Regions from separate parts of the Bradyrhizobium sp. WSM2254 genome, predicted to be linked through region 2. Evidence: predicted binding sites of a transcription regulator. Region 2 holds the regulator's gene; each other region holds the start of a gene.
What was found. The regulator LexA, encoded in region 2, represses DNA repair genes until DNA is damaged. The targets are predictions, from matches to a motif close to TGTTCNNNNTGTGTTCNG.
Positions count from the first base shown of each region.

Region 1 (3,418 bases), on a different contig from region 2:
GACGGAATAACCGCCGTAGTCGGTCTCATGTGCAGCCTTCAGCAGCCTTGCTCCCTTGCTGACGGCGAAAGCCAGCACCGCATCGACCTCCTCACGCGTAGCACAGTTCCAGGCGAGCGTGACGCCGCGGAAGGTCGTCGGCCTCGGCTCATCAGGCAAGGCCGCGTCGGCCGCGAGCTGGTCCCAGTGAAACAGGGCAAGCACCGGACCGCCGGTATCGTAGAAGGCAACGGCCTCGCCGGTCGCCTTCAGCCGGCGCGAAAAGCCGAGGGCATCATAAAAGGCGATGCTGGCACGGATGTCGCTCACGCCGAGCGTGATGACGGTGAGCCGCGGCACCGGGGGCGGCAGTTCCATGTTACGCCTCTTCCGCTTCCCGATCAGAACAGGCTGAGCTGATCGCCGTTCCGCTTCGGCCGCGCAAAGTGATCCATCGTCAGTCTTGCGCGACGCTTGTTGAGCCCGAGCCGTTCGCAGGCGATCTCGAAGCGGCGGCCGATGGTCCAGGCCATCGGGCCGGTGCCCTTCATGCGCTCGCCCCATTTCGCGTCGTAGTCGCGCCCGCCGCGCATGTCGCGGATCAGCGTGAAGACGTGGCGATAGCGGTCCGGATAGTTCGCCATCAGCCATTCGCGGAAGAGATCGCGCACCTCCAGCGGCAGCCGCAGCAGCACGTAGGAGGCTTCCTTGACGCCGGCATGGGCGGCCGCATCGAGAATACGCTCGATCTCGGAATCGTTCAGCGCGGGGATCACGGGCGCGACCATCACGGTGGTGGGAATGCCGGCGTCGGAGAGCTGCTTCAGCGCCTCCAGCCGCTTCGGCGGCGTCGAGGCGCGCGGCTCCATGGTGCGCGCCAGCTTCGGATCGAGCGAGGTCACCGAGATCGCGACCTTGGCGAGGTTGCGCTTGGCCATGCGCGAGAGAATGTCGATGTCACGCACCACCAGCGCCGATTTGGTGACGATGCCGACGGGATGACCGGCGCGCTCCAGCACCTCCAGGATGCCGCGCATGATTTTGCGCTCGCGCTCGATCGGCTGGTAGGGATCGGTGTTGGTGCCGATCGCGATCATCCGCGGCTCATAGCCTGCTGCTGCGAGCTCCTTCTCGAGCAGCGCCGGGGCCTCCGGTTTGATGAACAGTTTTGTCTCGAAGTCGAGCCCCGGCGACAGGCCGAGATAGGCATGGGTCGGCCGCGCGAAGCAGTAGACACAGCCGTGCTCGCAGCCGCGATAGGGATTGATCGAGCGGTCGAAGCCGATATCGGGGGAATCGTTGCGGGTGATCACCTTGCGCGAGGTATCGACCGCGATCGTAGTCTTGAATGGCGGCAGCTCTTCCAGGCTCTGCCAGCCATCGTCGAAGGCGACGCGCGCCTCGGCCTCATAGCGGCCGCTGGCGTTGGATTGCGCGCCCCGCCCTCGCCTGCGCTGCTTTTCGATGGCGACAGCGAGCTCGGGGAAATCAGAAGGCGCACCCGCCGGCTCGGAGGGCGCCGTGACCGGCGGGTGCTTGAGAGCATGAGAGGATGCTGGACTCATGAAGCCAAGATAGCACGCCGAAAGAACAAATCAAGAACAAGAACTAAAAACGTGAAAACAACCCCCCATGCACAGTAGAAGCGCCCAAACTTCGGGCGCCTGCCTTTGACCTCACGCAACACCGCCCTGACCACGATCTCGTTTGATGCCGCCAAGGATCGATCGCGCTGGAACTCAGTTGGTGACGATCCCGGGTGAAGGTCGGCAGGAACATGACAAATCAACAACAATCGGCCGCCGCGAGCAGCGACCTCGATCTCCTCGATCGCTATTGGCGCGCCGCCAACTACCTCTCCGTCGGGCAGATCTACCTGCTCGACAACCCCCTGCTGCGCGAGCCGTTGCGGCCCGAGCACATCAAGCCGCGTTTGCTCGGCCATTGGGGCACGACGCCCGGTTTGAACTTCATCTATGCCCACCTCAACCGCGTCATCCGCGCGCTTGATATCAACGTGCTCTATGTCTGCGGTCCCGGTCACGGCGGGCCGGGCATGGTCGCCAACACCTATCTCGAGGGCAGCTACAGCGAGATCTATCCTGATATCGCGCGCGATAAGGACGGATTGCGCAAGCTGTTCAGGCAGTTCTCCTTCCCCGGCGGCATTCCGAGCCACGCGGCGCCGGAGACGCCGGGCTCGATCCACGAGGGCGGCGAGCTCGGCTACGCGCTGGTGCATGCCTACGGCGCGGCGCTGGACAATCCCGACCTGATCGTCGCCTGCGTCGTCGGCGACGGCGAGGCCGAGACCGGCCCGCTCGCGGCCTCCTGGCATTCGAACAAGTTCCTGAATCCCGCCCATGACGGCGCGGTGCTGCCGATCCTGCATCTCAACGGCTACAAGATTGCCAACCCGACCGTGCTCGGGCGGATGTCCGACGGCGAGATCCGCGATCTGTTCCACGGGTTCGGCCATGAGCCCTTGTTCGTCGAGGGCGATGATCCCAGATTGATGCACCGGATCATGGCGGACGCGCTCGACGTCGCATTCGCCAGCATCCGCTCGATCCAGCGGCACGCCCGCGACGGGCGCAGAAAGGTCGAGCGGCCCCGCTGGCCGATGATCGTGCTGCGCAGCCCGAAGGGCTGGACCGGACCGAAGGAAGTCGACGGCAAGAAGGTCGAAGGTTTTTGGCGCGCGCATCAGGTGCCGGTCGCAAGCTGCCGCGAGAACCCGGCGCATCTGAAGGTGCTCGAAGACTGGATGCGCAGCTACGAGCCGGAAAAACTGTTCGACGCGAGCGGTGCGCTCATCGCCGAGCTCCAGGCGCTGGCGCCCGAGGGTATCAGGCGCATGGGCGCCAATCCGCATGCCAATGGCGGGGTGCTGAAGAAGGAGCTGAAGCTGCCGGACTATCGCAGCTTTGCCGTCGAAGTGCCGCAGCCCGGTGCCGTCACGGGAGAAGCGACGCGCGAGCTCGGCAAATTCTTGCGCGACGTCATCCGGCTCAATGCGCAAGAGCGCAATTTCCGCATCATGGGTCCGGACGAGACGGCGTCAAACCGTCTCGACGCAGTGTTCGAGGCGACCGAACGGGTCTGGATGGAACCGACCGAACCCTACGACGTGCATCTCGCGCAGGACGGCCGCGTGATGGAGGTGTTGAGCGAGCATCTCTGCCAGGGCTGGCTCGAAGGCTATCTGCTCACCGGACGGCACGGCTTCTTCTCCTGCTACGAGGCCTTCATCCACATCGTGGATTCCATGTTCAACCAGCACGCCAAATGGCTGAAGGTGACGCGGCACCTGCCGTGGCGCCGTCCGATCGCCTCGCTCAATTATCTGCTGACCTCGCATGTCTGGCGCCAGGACCATAACGGCTTCAGCCATCAGGATCCCGGCTTCGTCGATCTCGTCGCCAACAAGAAGGCCGAC
Region 1 is NZ_AXAB01000012.1:167,112-170,529, forward strand. Features, by position in the region: gene A3M7_RS0109035 (VOC family protein) at 1-357, opposite strand, end outside; gene A3M7_RS0109040 (PA0069 family radical SAM protein) at 381-1,544, opposite strand; gene A3M7_RS0109045 (phosphoketolase) at 1,757-3,418, shown strand, end outside.
Region 1: a site for LexA is predicted at 1,566-1,583, ahead of A3M7_RS0109040 (PA0069 family radical SAM protein). Genes of this name have one in related genera too.

Region 2 (3,418 bases):
CTGGGTCACCGGCAACTGCAGCACGGTCGCGCGCTGGCCTTCGACGAGCTGCGTCACCAGTACGTATTTGCCGTCGGGGAATTCGATCGCGTCGTGATGGCGATCGGGAATGTGCGGATCGATCTTGCCGAACTTGCCGACGCGGGAGTTGATGGTGCGCGTCCAGATCCAGCGATTGTCGTAGCGGACGTTGTCGGCGAAGGCGAGCTCCGTCCCCGGCAGCAGGCAGACCGCGACGGACATGTCGGCTTCAGAGGCGAAGCCGCGCGTCGAGGTGCCTCGGAAAGTGGTCGTGACGATCGTCTCGCCGACTTCTGCGGGACGCGTCGCGACGGCATGCAGACTGTAGTCACACATCGGGTGCTCCTCATTCAGGGATAGCGACCCGCGCCTCCTTCGGAGGCACTAGCCCCTATCAGAGTGGAAGCATGTTAGCGTCTTCTCGGTTGTAGGCAAATCTGCGACTTAGATCCGCAGGCTGCCATCACAATATCTTTTTCAAATGCACGAGGAACAAAGTCCGCTCCTGTGCATTTGGCGTGCGTCCCCGTCAGCGACCAGCAGGTGCCGACCAGCCCAAATATTGCCAGGCGGGTTGCGGCGGCTGCGCGACGGCGTTGCGGGCATTGCGCAATTGCTCGCTCGTCGTCGTCTGCGCTGCCTTGCGGACATGGTGTGACTGTGCGGCGAAGGTATGCGCCGCTGATGCTGCGATCAGCGTGATCGTGACGGCGCTCAAAACGATCTTGCGCATGACGGTCTCCTCGATCTCCAGCGCCGCGAAGCGATCAGGGCTTCGTGCGGCGTGCCCGAGGATGTACCGCGGGAGAGGGGCCGGATAATCTGTGCAAAACCAGAAAGACTATCCAGCCGGAGCGGACAATCGTCCGCTCCAATCGTCAACGCGCGGGGCGCCAAGCGGCGGAGCGCGCTCAGTACTTGCGGTACAGGCCGATCAGCTTGCCCTGAATCTTCACCCGGTTGGGCGGCAGGATGCGGACCTCATAGGCCGCATTGGCGGGCTCGAGCGCGATCGAGGCACCGCGGCGGCGGAAGCGCTTCAGCGTCGCTTCCTCGTCGTCGATCAGCGCCACCACGATGTCGCCCGTGTCGGCGCTCTCGTTGCGCTGGATCAGCGCCATGTCGCCGTCGAGGATGCCGGCTTCGACCATCGAGTCGCCGCGCACTTCGAGCGCGTAGTGTTCGCCCGACCCGAGCATGTCCGGCGGTACGCTGATGGTGTGGCTACGGGTCTGCAGCGCCTCGATCGGTGTGCCGGCCGCGATGCGGCCCATCACCGGCACCGCGACGGGGCGTTCGCCCTCGTCCACGGAGGCGCTGGAGCTCGCTCGCACCTTGCCGAGATTGCCCTCGATGACGCTCGGCGTGAAGCCACGCCGGTTGCCGGCGGCGGCCTGGAGCTCGGGCAGCTTGATTACCTCGATCGCGCGGGCCCGGTTGGGCAGACGCCGGATGAAGCCTCGCTCCTCCAGTGCGGTGATCAGGCGATGGATGCCTGACTTCGAGCGCAGGTCGAGCGCGTCCTTCATCTCGTCGAAGGAGGGCGGCACGCCGCTTTCCTTCAAACGCTCGCTGATGAATCGCAGAAGCTCGTATTGTTTGCGCGTTAACATCTCGACCAAATCCCCCGGTTGATGTCGTTCGATTCCGAGACGGTGAATTCAGCGGCGAGCCGCTAGATGCTCGAAACAAATCATGAACGGACACTATATGTTCGATATGTGTTCCGCAACTGCTTAATTTACCGTGAACGCGACAAAGTTCGCGGAACGCGCACGACTTGCGGGTTCAGGCGGGCAGTCGCAGCACCTCGCAAGGCGTGCCGGCCTCGGCCTTGGGCGCGAACGGCGCGCGCACGAGAAGTGCCTGTGCCGCAGCGAGATTCGCAAGCAGCGAGGAATCCTGATGATTGACGGGAAGGGCGACAAGCGTGCCGTCGTCGCGCCGCTCCAGGCGTGCGCGCAGATAATCTTCGCGCTGGTCATTGGCACCGACCTCGCGGCCGAGCACGGCGCGCTCGCGACGATGATGAATCACCGCGCGGCCCGACAGCGCGCGAATCAACGGCACCATGAACAGGAAGGCGCACACATAGGACGACACGGGATTGCCGGGCAGGCCGATCACACCCATCGCTCCTAACCGGCCGTGCATCATCGGCTTGCCCGGCCGCATCGCGATCTTCCAGAACGCCATCGCGATGCCTTCGTCCCTCAGCGCCTGCTGGACCAGATCGTGGTCGCCGACCGAGGCGCCGCCGGTCGTAATCAGGATATCGGCGCCGCTCTCGCGGGCACGGCGGATGCCGGCGGTGGTGGCCTCCAGCGTATCGGCGGCAACACCGAGATCGACGGTATCTGCGCCCTCCTGGCGGGCGAGCGCGTGCAGGGCGTAGCCGTTGGAATAGACGATCTGGCCGGGGCCCGGGCTGGTGCCCGGCATCACCAGCTCGTCGCCGGTGGCGAGGATCGCGACCTTCGGACGGCGGCGGACGGGGAGGTGCGGGTGATTCATCCCGGCGGCGAGTGCGAGGTCGCGCTCGGTGAGCCGGGTTCCCATGCGCAGGAGCACGTCGCCCTCGCGGAAGTCGACGCCGGCGGGGCGGATGTGCCGCCCCGTGACGGCGGCTTGCTTGATCGTGATGCGCCTGCCGTCGGCGACCGTGTCCTCCTGGATCACGACCGCGTCCGCGCCGGCCGGAACGACGCCGCCGGTGAAGATTCGCATCGCTTCGCCGACGCCGACCGATCCGGCAAACGGCCGGCCCGCCGCGACCTCGCCGATCACGGTGAGCTGTGCGTCGACCTTGGCCGCATCGGCCGCGCGCACGGCGTAACCGTCCATCGCCGACATCGCCTCCGGCGGCTGCGTACGCCGCGCCGCGACGTCGCGCGCCAGTACGCGGTAATAGGCCTCGTCGAGTGGAATCATTTCTTCAGGCAACGGCTTCACGCCGGCCAGCACCGCGACGAGCGCGTCAGAAACCGGCATCAAGGCCACGGCGAAAACTCCTGCTCGGAAAGTCTGGACGAATAGGCGGCAAGAGTTCTAGCCGAGCGCGGGCGATGAAGCAAAATGGGACCGGATCAGGATTTATCCTGCTTCATCCGCTCAGTCTTGAGGGACCGTCAGCTTCGCCGCGGCATGATTTGAAGGACGAGCAAGACGGGAACGAGCGTGGCCATGGCAAGGACGACAATGACGAGAGCCACGGCCAGCATCGGTCAACGACCGGTCTGCTGGTCCGGACGGGCGTCCGGCGCCACGTCGGGAGCTTTGGGGCCTTGATCCTTGTCGGGCAGCGGATCGGCCCGGGATTTCAGGTCGGCGGCCTTGCTGATCAGCTTGGCGGAAAGGTCAGAATCCGACGTCGTTCTGGCGAATTCGAGCAGGAGAG
Region 2 is NZ_AXAB01000029.1:77,222-80,639, forward strand. Features, by position in the region: gene A3M7_RS49765 (hypothetical protein) at 1-357, opposite strand, end outside; gene A3M7_RS49770 (hypothetical protein) at 551-754, opposite strand; gene lexA (transcriptional repressor LexA) at 933-1,634, opposite strand; gene glp (gephyrin-like molybdotransferase Glp) at 1,810-3,021, opposite strand; gene A3M7_RS0121960 (hypothetical protein) at 3,246-3,418, opposite strand, start outside.

Region 3 (3,418 bases), on a different contig from region 2:
TGCGACATCGCCGATGGTCTTCAGGCCGGCGCGGCGCAGGCCGGTGGTGATGGCCTCGCCCGCGCCGAGCGCAGACACCGGCAGCCGGCTGATCGCCTCCGCTTCCCCGCCATCGGCGACGATGGTGCCTGTGACCTGGCGCGTCAGCGTCCGCGCGCAGACCGAGGTACCGGCAATCGCAGCGCTGACGGCAAAGCCTTGTCGGCCGAGCGCGCGAACCAGCGTCTGCAACAGCGCGGCTTCCCCGCCGAACAGATGCGCGCAGCCGGTGATATCAAGAAACAGCCCGTGCGGCGGATCGAGCGCAACCAGCGGCGTGAAACGGTCGCACCAGTCGGCGATGTCGCTCAGCGTCTTCGCATCGGCGACGACATCGGCATCGAACACCCGCAAGTCCGGGCACATCGCCCGGGCATTGGCCAAGGGCTGGCCAATATGCAGCCCGAGACGCGACGCCGCATCGTCGAGCGCATGGATCACCAGCGCATTGGTGTCCTTGATGACGACGACGCTGGGTTCAGGATTATTACCCAGTCCGGCGCTGCCAAGGAACCGCTGGATCCGCTCGATGGGCAGGTGCGGCAGCCACAGGCTGAGGATACGCCGACGATTCACTGAACTGGCACTCATCACATTTCCATTCCATGATCCACCGGCCGCATGGGCCATGACGATTGCGCAACAGCTCGGCATCGAAGCGCGGCGCGCCCCAGGCGCTCCACATCGAGCCAGGCGGCGAATGCGCCGCACGCAGCATCCATCGCGTCTCCGCGGTCGAGGGCAGCGGCTGCGCGGCCATCCGCAGCAGCAGGCCGGTGACGCCGGAGCCTTGCGCGGCCAGCGTCAGCTTGCGGCTCGCCACGAGATCGAACTGCCGCGTCTCGCCCCAGAGCTCGAGCACGACCGCGCCGAGCGCATCGCAGGCGAGTGCATCGGCCGAAGTGCGCAGCGCACTCTCCACATCGGCCGCGCGCACCATCACCACGCGGCGCGGGTCGAGGCCGAGTTCGGCGAGCCCGCTCATCGACAGCGCGCCGGCTTCCAGTTCCGAAAAATCCTGCCGCACCCACAGCAGCGGCCGGCGCGCGGTCACGCGTCCCGCAACGCCCATGACAAACCCGGTCGCGGCGGCGCCCTGGCGCCCCTCGCAAAACACCTCGTGGATCGCCGCACGCGCAAGTCCGCCCTTCAGCGCGCTGTCGACCTCGCCGTGGCCAAGCGCGACGCGATCGCGCTGATGCACGACCTCCGCCGTCTCGATGCGCTCGATCTGGCCGCGCAGGGTCGCAAGCGCGCTCATGCGTGCGCCGCTCATGCTCGCCGCTCCTTTGAGATAGGTGCCGTGGCTCAAAAATAAGAACCCGCGGCTGGCTCATTTGTTCATGATATGTTCTAATATAAAGCTAACGGCGCCCTGAGAGTCAATCGAATTGGCGCGCCTTCGGATTCATGAGCGGAATCAAGAGGATTCGAGTGCCATGTACCTCGTCACCCTGAACAGCGAGACCGATTTCGACGGCTGGCGCAAAGCCGCTCGCGCATTCGCCCTGCATCACGTCGCCCCGGCGGACGTGGTGTGGCACGTGCAAGGCCAGACGGAAGACCAGATGCCGCCCGGCCTGTCCGAAGCGCCGAGCCTTCCGCCGATCGAGACCGAGAGCACGTTCACCGTGCCGGCCAATTTCATCGAGCTTGCCCGCGTCGCGATCCTGCATCGCGAGGGCGAGCGTTTTGCGCTGCTCTATCGCCTGCTCTGGCGGTTGAAGGTCGATCACGACCTGCTCGCAACGATGAGCGATCCCGACGTGGCGCAGATAATCACGATGGCAGGCGCGGTGCAGCGCGATGCGCAGCGGATGCGCGATCTCGTCCGCTTCCGCGAGATCGGGCGCGAGCAGAAGGCGCATTACGCCGCCTGGTTCGAGCCGGAGCATCACATCGTCGCATTCGCCGCGCCGTTCTTCGCACGTCGTTTTGCCGACATGCCCTGGTCGATCCTCACGCCTGACGTTTGTGCCCATTGGAACGGTCACGCGATCTCCTTCACGCCTGGGATCAGCCGGGCGGAGTGGCCGGCCCCAGGGCGCCTGGAGGAAACCTGGCGGCGCCATTTCCAGCCTGACCGGCTGACCACAACCGACGCGCCGGTGAAGCGCCGGAGGAACCTCCAGGACGCATCGACGCTTGGATCAACACTTGGATCGATACTTGGACCCCTGCTCGCCGATGCCGAACGCTGGACCGGCGGACGGATTTCCCCACGTCCGGAAGCCATCATGGGACACAAAGCAGCCGCCAAGGATCTCGAAGCGCTGCGCGAGCAGGCCGCGCATTGCCGTGCCTGCCCGCTCTACAAGGACGCGACGCAAACCGTGTTCGGCGAGGGGCCGAAAGACGCCACCATCATGCTGGTCGGCGAGCAGCCCGGCGACAAGGAAGACCTCGCCGGCCATCCCTTCGTCGGCCCCGCCGGCCAGATGCTCGACCGCGCGCTGGAGGAAGCCGGCGTCGATCGCAAGAAGGTCTATGTCACCAACGCGGTCAAACACTTCAAATTCGTGCCGCGCGGAAAAATCCGCCTGCATCAGAAGCCGAATACACAGGAGATCCGGGCATGCCGGCAATGGTATGAGCGGGAGCTGGCGGCCGTTCAACCCGATCTCGTCGTGGCGATGGGCGCCACCGCCGCGCAAAGCGTGTTCGGCAAGATCACCCCGATCGGCAAGACCCGCGGCCGGCTGATCGACCTTCCCGACGGCCGCAAGGCGCTGGTGACGGTGCACCCGTCCTATCTGCTGCGGCTGCCCGACCCGGAAGCCAAAGTGCTGGAATATCAGCGTTTTGTCGAAGATCTGAAGATCGCGGCCAACTTACAGAAGAAATCCGCGCGCGCCGCCTAAATAACGGCGGGAAAACGCCTTTCAACCACCGCTTGTCATCCAGCCTTCAAATCCATCGCGGACAATACCCTTACCTGAAAGTTAAGGGGCGTCCTGACATGACCGATGTAGCATTCGACCGCGCGGTAGCCGATCCCGCGCCGATCCAGCCGGCCTCGCGGCCAAATCTCGACAAGGGCTTCAATCCGCTGACGATGATCCTGTTCTTCGGCATCCTCGCCGCGGGCCTGCTGTTCGTCGCCTACAGCATCTATGCCGACGTCAACGCGACCGGCACGCGGGTGACGACCTTCCTGCCCTACATCCTGCTGTTCGTCGCGCTGCTGATCGCGCTCGGCTTCGAATTCGTCAACGGCTTCCACGACACCGCCAACGCGGTGGCGACCGTGATCTACACCCATTCGCTGCCGGCCGAAGTCGCCGTGATGTGGTCGGGCTTCTTCAACTTCCTCGGCGTGCTGCTGTCCTCCGGCGCGGTCGCCTTCGGCATCGTCTCGCTGCTGCCGGTCGAGCTGATC
Region 3 is NZ_AXAB01000014.1:197,160-200,577, reverse strand. Features, by position in the region: gene A3M7_RS0111725 (DNA polymerase Y family protein) at 1-630, opposite strand, end outside; gene A3M7_RS0111720 (ImuA family protein) at 527-1,315, opposite strand; gene A3M7_RS0111715 (UdgX family uracil-DNA binding protein) at 1,479-2,900, shown strand; gene A3M7_RS0111710 (inorganic phosphate transporter) at 2,999-3,418, shown strand, end outside.
Region 3: a site for LexA is predicted at 1,378-1,395, ahead of A3M7_RS0111720 (ImuA family protein). Genes of this name have one in related genera too.

Region 4 (3,418 bases), on a different contig from region 2:
ACCGATGAAAGCCAAGGGCCGCGCGGTGATGGCATAGTCTGACATGTCCGCTGCCGGACATCTGGTCAATCTTGACCACCTCGGGAAAAGTTGGCGAAAGCAAATCAGGCCACTGCGATTTTCAAACCGGCCTTGGCTGGCCCCGGCACCTTGGCTCCAGCTCCCCGGTCCCTCTCGAGTTGGGGCCTTTTGCTATCCGCAAATAAAAACGCCGCCCGCTCAATATGGCGCGGGCGGCGGCTTTCCAGCCCCAGGGGGGATGATGCAAAACCCCGGTAATGCTTTGTCTGCACACTCCATGCCAAGGTTCATTGTGCTGGAGCGGGACATCTTGATGCCGGTGGAGCTCCAGAGGGACCCGAACGTCGTTCAGCTTGGGGCACCAGGGGATCAAATACGGACAGCACCCCACCTCCGGGTGCTGTCCTAATTTGGACGCCCGCAGGGGCAGATCGGGACATTGGGAAGTGTTGGGGCGGGAGCCCTTAGGAACGATTGCTGGATTGCCAGGTTTTCCCGATGCCCTTCCCCAAGGGCACCCCGTCGGCCCCAGCTCAACGCCCCCCTAATCCTGCGAGCTGGGGCCTTTTTCGTTCAAAGAGGCCGCCAACCGAGGCGGCCTTATTGCTTCGGCGGATGTAGCTCGCTCTTGAGCCAGCCCTGCACTTGTTCAGCTTTCAGGGGGTCAGGGTCGAACGTCGCGATCTTATGGTCGGATTGCCATAGCTCTATCGCGTCGTTTTCCACCAGGGACTTGGCCCGTTCCTTGGCCGCAGCATCATCCGCGCAGATCAGGTCGAGGCGCTGTTTGATGTGCCCATCCTTGCCAATCACATAGGCTTGGTACTCAGGCATCTGACGGCCCTCAGCAGCCGCGATGAATGGAACCCATTAAATGCTCTTGTTCCATTCCTTGCAAGGTTCGCTACATGTTCTTCGGGATTAAATATGATCTGTCCCAAGGGTTGGCCTGGACCTGAATTAGGCGTGAGGGCGATGATGCGCCTGTCCAGGGACAAGCACGATTTTTGGGAGAAAATGGATATCGCCTATCCGAAGTTGAACGACGCCAATCTGCTTCTGCCGTTCGACGATCTTCCCAGGCTAGGGAAGCCCAAATGAAAGAGGCCGCCAACTGAGGCGGCCCTTGTTCTTGAATTTTAAACGGCCCCAAGAGGGGGCCGCCAACCCGTCTGGCGGGTTTTCCTCCAGCAGTCGGGGGGGCGCCTTTCGGCTGGAGACGCGAGCAAACGCGCTGCCAAGCCGATTGTTCCCCAAGGTGTTCTCTTAGCGGAACGCCCCGGCCTTTATTCGCTACACCCACAACGAGTTAATCCTAAACACGCATGAACAGGTTGTGGCGGGACGCGAACAAAATAGGACACTTCCGAATTCAGCTTAGGACACTAGGGGTTAAATACGGACAGTACCCAAATCCGTAAAAGAACATATTGCGAACTCGGAACAAATAGGGTACATTGCTTTTATCGCCGGCCCGCCTCGCCAATCGTTTGTCCCCCTAGCGAATCCTCGCCATAAGGAGCACGACCCAATGTCCGCAACTGCCCTGCGTATCGTCGAAGGATCTTCCATGGACAAGAGTAAAGCTCTGGCCGCCGCGCTCTCCCAGATCGAGCGCCAGTTCGGCAAGGGTTCCGTGATGAAGCTGGGCAAGAACGACCGGTCGATGGATGTCGAGGCGGTGTCGTCAGGCTCGCTCGGGCTCGATATCGCGCTCGGGATCGGCGGCCTGCCGAAGGGGCGCGTCGTGGAAATCTACGGGCCGGAATCCTCGGGCAAGACCACGCTGGCGCTGCACACGGTGGCCGAAGCGCAGAAGAAGGGCGGCATCTGCGCCTTCATCGACGCCGAGCACGCGCTCGACCCGGTCTATGCGAGGAAGCTCGGGGTCAACATCGACGAGCTGCTGATCTCGCAGCCTGACACCGGCGAGCAGGCGCTTGAGATCTGCGACACGCTGGTGCGTTCGGGTGCGGTGGACGTTCTGGTGGTCGATTCGGTCGCGGCGCTGGTGCCAAAGGCCGAACTCGAGGGCGAGATGGGTGAATCGCTGCCGGGTCTCCAAGCGCGGTTGATGAGTCAGGCGCTGCGCAAGCTCACGGCGTCCATCAACAAGTCCCACACCATGGTGATCTTCATCAACCAGATCCGCATGAAGATCGGTGTGATGTATGGCTCACCGGAGACCACCACCGGCGGCAACGCGCTGAAGTTCTACGCCTCCGTCCGCCTCGACATCCGCCGCATCGGCGCGATCAAGGAGCGCGACGAAGTGGTCGGCAACACCACGCGCGTCAAGGTGGTGAAGAACAAGCTGGCGCCGCCCTTCAAGCAGGTCGAATTCGACATCATGTACGGCGAGGGCGTTTCCAAGATGGGCGAGATCCTCGATCTCGGCGTCAAGGCCGGCATCGTCGAGAAGTCCGGCGCCTGGTTCTCCTATGACAGCCAGCGCCTCGGCCAGGGCCGCGAGAACTCGAAGGCGTTTTTGAAGGCCAACCCCGACATCACCGCCAAGATCGAGACAGCGATCCGCCAGAACTCCGGCCTGATCGCCGAGCAGATCCTGGCCGGTACGCCGGAGCGCGACGCCGACGGCGAGGAGCCGACGGAAGAGTAGGTTTTAACGCGGAAAGTTTTTCGCGAGGAGCGGGCGCTGAGGACGTTGAGTTGCCGACGTCTTCGGCGCCCGTTTCGTTTTGTGCGTGGGGGTGGGTGCGTCGACGATGAAGCGCATGATCCTGACCAGTTCGTCCGGCGTCGGTCTCACCTATGCCGATCGCGCCGACATGGTTGTTCCGCTCATCTTTCGGTTCGTGTCGGGACCGCTGCCCACGTCGCACCACCTCGGGACCTACCTCACGGGAGGCTTTTTCAGAGGCGATCCGGAGGTGCGTTGGTCCGATCTTGTTGCCCGGTCTCCTGAGACCGGTCTCGCGCACAAGGAACTCCCGCTGGTCTGGTTCTGCGAGACCTGCGGCGTCGAGCTCATCGAGCTGTGGTTTGATCCCGCCCCGAACAATCAATTGCAGCTGATCTGGATCCTCGATTATCTCCGCGCCGAACCCTACATGGCCGAGCGCCTGAAATTGCGACTGGTCGATTTCGATTTGCTCGGAGCAGACGTCGCTGGGCTTCGCGATCGTGCGGTGCGGGCGGTCGATGTGACGGAGCGCGAATTCGAGGTCGCCCGCATGGCCTGGGAGGCCTACCGGGCGCCAACGCCGGAGCTCTGTTCCGGATTGCTCGGCAGGGATTTCCCCAGGCTACCCTTCCTGAAGCCGGCGATGGAAGAATTGCTGGCAGAACTGCCGTCACCAATCACCGGATTGGGAGCGACGGAAGCGCGGCTTCTCGAACTGATTGCGAGGGGACACAACCGTACCAAGGAGCTGTT
Region 4 is NZ_KI421444.1:124,467-127,884, forward strand. Features, by position in the region: gene A3M7_RS45655 (hypothetical protein) at 622-855, opposite strand; gene A3M7_RS51145 (hypothetical protein) at 997-1,122, shown strand; gene recA (recombinase RecA) at 1,553-2,641, shown strand; gene A3M7_RS0138370 (hypothetical protein) at 2,757-3,418, shown strand, end outside.
Region 4: a site for LexA is predicted at 1,443-1,460, ahead of recA (recombinase RecA). Genes of this name have one in related genera too.